2 regions of the Streptomyces sp. NPDC014623 genome follow, and region 2 is predicted to be linked to the other one. Evidence: riboswitches for the same ligand, from Rfam matches in the RefSeq annotation. Region 2 holds a riboswitch; the other holds the start of a gene.

Region 1 (2,390 bases), on a different contig from region 2:
GGCGCGAAGGGGTGCAGCGCACCGAATTCGGGCCAGGTGATCGACTCCATCTCGGCGGTCGCGTTGAGCTTCATGGTGCAGGAGCCGAGCGGGATCATGCCGCGGTCCAGCGCGTAGTCGCGGTCGGCGAGCTTGCGGAGGTAGCGCAGCATCGCCGTCTCGGAGCGGTGCTGGTGGAAGACCGGATGGGTGAGGACGGCGTCGGAGCGCAGCAGCCCCTCAGGCAGCGCGTCGGCCGCTTCCGCGTCCAGCACCTCGATGTCGCCACCGGCCCCGAAGGCCGCCCAGACGGCGGCGATCCGGGCGCGGGTCGTGGTCTCGTCACACGCGACGGAGACGTGGTCGGCGTCGACGAGACGCAGGTTCACCCCGCGCTCACGCGCATCGGCGACCACGTCGGCCGCCGCACCCGGCACGCGGACCGTGAGGGTGTCGAAGTACGCGTCGTGCACGACCTCGCTGCCCGCCGCCCGCAGTCCCTCGGCCAGGATCGTGGCGTACCGGTGGGTGCGCCGGGCGATCGTGCGCAGCCCCTCGGGGCCGTGGTAGACGGCGTACATGCCGGCCATGACGGCGAGCAGCACCTGGGCGGTACAGATGTTGCTGGTGGCCTTCTCGCGGCGGATGTGCTGCTCACGGGTCTGCAGGGCCAGGCGGTAGGCCTTGTTGCCGTCCGCGTCGACGGAGACACCGACGAGGCGGCCGGGCAGGCTGCGGGCGAACTTCTCGCGTACGGCCATGAAGCCGGCGTGCGGCCCGCCGAAACCCATCGGGACGCCGAAGCGCTGCGTGGTGCCCACGGCGATGTCCGCGCCCAGCTCGCCGGGCGAGGTGAGCAGCGTCAGGGCCAGCAGGTCGGCGGCGACGGACACGATCGCGCCCAGATCGTGCGCCTGCGCGATGACGGGCCTGAGGTCGCGGACGGCACCGGAGGCCCCGGGGTACTGGAGCAGCACACCGAAGACACCGCGCTCGGCGACCTCCGCCGGGATGCCCTCGGCGAGATCGGCGACGACGACCTCGACACCGGTCGGCTCGGCGCGGGTCTCGATCACCGCGATGGTCTGCGGCAGCGTGTCGGCGTCGACCAGGAAGACACCGTCCTTCACCTTGCCGACCCGTCGCGCCAGCGCCATGGCTTCGGCCGCAGCCGTTCCCTCGTCGAGGAGCGAGGCACCCGAGGTCGGCAGCCCGGTGAGGTCGGCGACCATCGTCTGGAAGTTCAGGAGGGCCTCGAGCCGGCCCTGGGAGATCTCCGGCTGGTACGGCGTGTAGGCCGTGTACCAGGCGGGGTTCTCCAGGACGTTGCGCAGGATCACCGGCGGGGTGAACGTGCCGTAGTAGCCGAGCCCGATCATCGGTGCGAGCACCTGGTTGCGGTCGGCGAGGCTGCGCAGCTCGGCCAGGACCTCGGCCTCGGTACGGGCGCCGGGGAGGTTCAGCGCCTCGGCACTCCTGATCACGTCGGGCACCGCGGCGGCGGTGAGCTCGTCCAGGGAGCCGTACCCGACATGGGCGAGCATCTTCGCCTGCTCCTCGGCATCGGGCCCGATGTGACGCTGCTCGAACAGAATGCCCTGCTCCAGCTGGGAGAGCGGAGTGCGACGGGGGGTCATGGTGGAGGCCTCCTGGTCTGTCACGACCTGCGAGGGGCGCCACGGCGTGGCTGCCCGAACGGCCTCCCCATCTGTCATATCGACCTGAGAGCTTCACCGGCACGCCCTGCGGCACACCGGTTTTCACCGTCGGTGAGGGCGGTGCCCGCGGCGGCACGTGCCGTACGGACTCGCCCTGCTTTCCAGAGTGACCTCGTCCGTGCGGTACGGGGGCCTGAGAGATTCCGGGGAGGAGTTGCTCCTTCGGCGCCTCCGGATCTCTCCGGAGGACTCTCCCGCACAGGGTCAGCAGCCATGTCCCAGCCTACCAGCGGGGCCGACACGAGCCGTCTCGAGTGGCCGACCACCTGGATCTGGCCTTTCGTAGTGCCTGTGGAGCAGCCGCGACCACCTGATGCAGTCGTGACCAGTGGGAGGCACCGTGCAGACCGACATCGATCCGCGCAGCCTGATCGGCCGCAAGGCCTTCGACCGCCGAGGCGCCAAGATCGGGACGGTGGACGAGGTCTACCTCGACGACGCCACCGGGGTACCCGAGTGGGCCGCCGTACGCACCGGTCTCTTCAGCAGGGACGCATTCGTCCCGCTGGAACCGAGCGAATTCGTCGACGGCTCGCTCGTGATCCCCTTCGACCGGGCCCTGATCAAGGACGCGCCCGACTTCGGAGTGGGCCGCCACCTGTCTCCCGAGCAGGAACTGCAGCTCTACCGCCATTACGGGCTGGACGCCGCTCCCTCCACCGGGCCGGTCCCTGACAGGGACTTCGGCAGGCT
Region 2 (2,390 bases):
GGCACCCGGCGGCCTTCGGCGACCAGACCGACGAGCTTGCGGGGCGGGGCGGTCTCCGCGCGCCCGGCCGCGGCGAGAAGCGCCTCGCGGCCGACGAAGTCACCCTCCTTCTCGAACTTGACGACCCGGCCCAGGCCCGCGTCGAAGGGCGTCAGCGCGGTGGTCAGCTCGTGCCCGTACAGCGGCATGCCCGCCTCCAGCCGGAGCGTGTCGCGGCAGGAGAGCCCGCAGGGGATCAGACCGTACGGCGCGCCGGCCTCGGTCAGGGCCTTCCACAGCTGCTCGGCGTGGTCCGGCGCGACGAAGAGTTCGAAGCCGTCCTCACCGGTGTAGCCCGTACGGGCGATGAGCGCGGGGACACCGGCGACCGTCCCGGGGAGCCCGGCGTAGTACTTCAGCCCGTCCAGATCGGCGTCCGTGACCGACTTCAGTACGGCGGGGGAGTCCGGGCCCTGGACGGCGAGCAGCGCGTACGCGTCGCGGTCGTCCCGCACCTCGGCGTCGAAGCCGCCGAGGCGCCCGGCGAGGGTGTCCAGGACGAGCTGGGCGTTGCCCGCGTTGGCGACGACCAGGTACTCGGGCGCCTCGGTCTCGCCCAGGCGATAGACGATCAGGTCGTCCAGGATCCCGCCGTCCTCCGTGACGATCATCGTGTAGCGGGCCCGGCCCACGCCCACGGTGGCGATGTCGCCGACCAGCGCGTGGCTCAGGAAGGCCGCCGCCTGCGGACCGGTGACGGTGATCTCGCCCATGTGCGACAGGTCGAACAGGCCGGCCCGCTCGCGTACGGCGTTGTGCTCGTCGCGCTCGCTGGCGTACCGCAGGGGCATGTCCCAGCCGGCGAAATCGGTCATGGTCGCACCCAGCGAACGGTGCAGGGCGTCGAGGGCGGTGCGACGGGGGGCGGCGCTCGGGGCAGTGCTCATGGACATGGCTCCAGGGCATGACGACAGGGGACGGTTCCCTCCCCATCTGTCATCGGAACCTGAGAGGTTCGCCGAGAGCCCCTGAAAGGGTCCTGACGGGTTCGGTCCTGTCAGGGTCGGCTTGCACCTTGGGTGGAGCCGCACGGCGGCCCGCTTTTCAGATCTGCCTCATCCACGCGGTACGGGGCCTGAGAGATTCAAGGGAGGAACTTGCTCCTTCGGCGCCCGGCGCACACGGCGACCGGAACTCTCCCGCGCGGATTCAAACGGCCGGTATGCAGTTGGCGGGGTCATCATCGCACGCATTGGGGGAGAGTGGGGATCCAGGTCCGGACCGGCACCGGTTCCGACACGTAGGGGTGGAAACAGTTGTGCCGCATTACCTTTTCTTTACACTTCTCGAGCAGGTCGGTGGGTGACTCGGCAGGGGGAAGGCGATGACGTTGCAGCGCTACGCGACTACCGCAGGGGCGGTGAGCGGTGCGATGCCCCAGCAGCCGGGCGTGCCCGCCCGGGAACCGACGGGCGGACACGCTCCGGTGGTGCGTGATCTGCGGGGGAGGGGCGCGGAGGGGCCGAGCGGCCTGGACTTCGCGGCGGGCGATGTGGTGGTGGTCTCGGGGCTGCCGGGCAGCGGGAAGTCGACGCTGATCCGGCGGGCGGTCCAGGAGCACGCGATCGACTCCCAGGACACCAGGGACCGCTGGACGGCCGCCCTGCCCGGATTACTCCCGTACGCCCTCTACCGCCCGCTGGTGCGCGCGGCGCATTACGCCGGGCTGTGGAGGGCGCTGCGCTCGGGTGCGTCCGTGGTCGTCCACGACTGCGGTACGCAGGCCTGGGTGCGGCGCTGGCTGGCGCGTGAGGCCCGGCGCCGGGGCAGCGCCCTGCACCTCGTCCTGCTCGACGTCACCCCCCAGGTGGCCAGGCAGGGGCAGCGGGAGCGGGGGCGCGGGGTGTCCGGATACGCGTTCGCCCGGCACCGGCGTGCGGTCGGACGGCTGCTGCGCGACACCGGGAGCGGTCTGCTGCCGCCGGGGTGCGCCTCGGCGGTGCTGCTCGACCGGGAGACGGCGTCGGCGATCGGCCGGATCTCGTTCTCCGAGGCGCGGCTGCCGCAGGAGTAGGCCCGTCGGGGCCCTCCCCGGCAGGAGGCGTCCCACCGCGCTCCGGGGGGCGGCAGGGCCGTCCGGGCTGTCACTGTTCGCATACGCACAGTTCGCGGGCCTCTTGGGCCTGTCCGGGATGCGGACGGTGCGGTGGCCCGGACGCCGCTTCCGTCTGCGGCACTGCCTTCCCGGCGTGAGCCGGTCTAAGGTTTCAGCCGCACAGCATGGCGAGAGAGGGACAGAGACACCGTGGACATTCCGGCCCAGGCCCAGGCCCCGTCGTATCCGTCGCAGGGATGGCCGGCCAACGAGCTCGAAGAAGTGCTCAGCGCCTCGCTCGGCGTGCCCGGAGCGG

The links. A riboswitch is a leader RNA that binds a small molecule or an ion and turns the genes downstream of it on or off. The one in region 2 is predicted to bind glycine.
Region 1: it holds a riboswitch for glycine, as region 2 does, so the genes downstream of both, gcvP (aminomethyl-transferring glycine dehydrogenase) here and gcvT (glycine cleavage system aminomethyltransferase GcvT) in region 2, are expected to answer to the same signal.

Annotation. Positions count from the first base shown of each region.
Region 1 covers NZ_JBIBZU010000017.1:10,090-12,479, reverse strand. Annotated here, with positions in the region: gene gcvP (aminomethyl-transferring glycine dehydrogenase) at 1-1,616, opposite strand, end outside; glycine riboswitch at 1,809-1,904, opposite strand; gene ACF1FZ_RS25130 (PRC-barrel domain-containing protein) at 2,038-2,390, shown strand, end outside; gene ACF1FZ_RS25125 (DNA polymerase IV) at 2,331-2,390, opposite strand, start outside.
Region 2 covers NZ_JBIBZU010000014.1:90,870-93,259, reverse strand. Annotated here, with positions in the region: gene gcvT (glycine cleavage system aminomethyltransferase GcvT) at 1-926, opposite strand, end outside; glycine riboswitch at 1,094-1,191, opposite strand; gene ACF1FZ_RS22525 (AAA family ATPase) at 1,364-2,053, shown strand; gene ACF1FZ_RS22520 (enhanced serine sensitivity protein SseB) at 2,285-2,390, shown strand, end outside.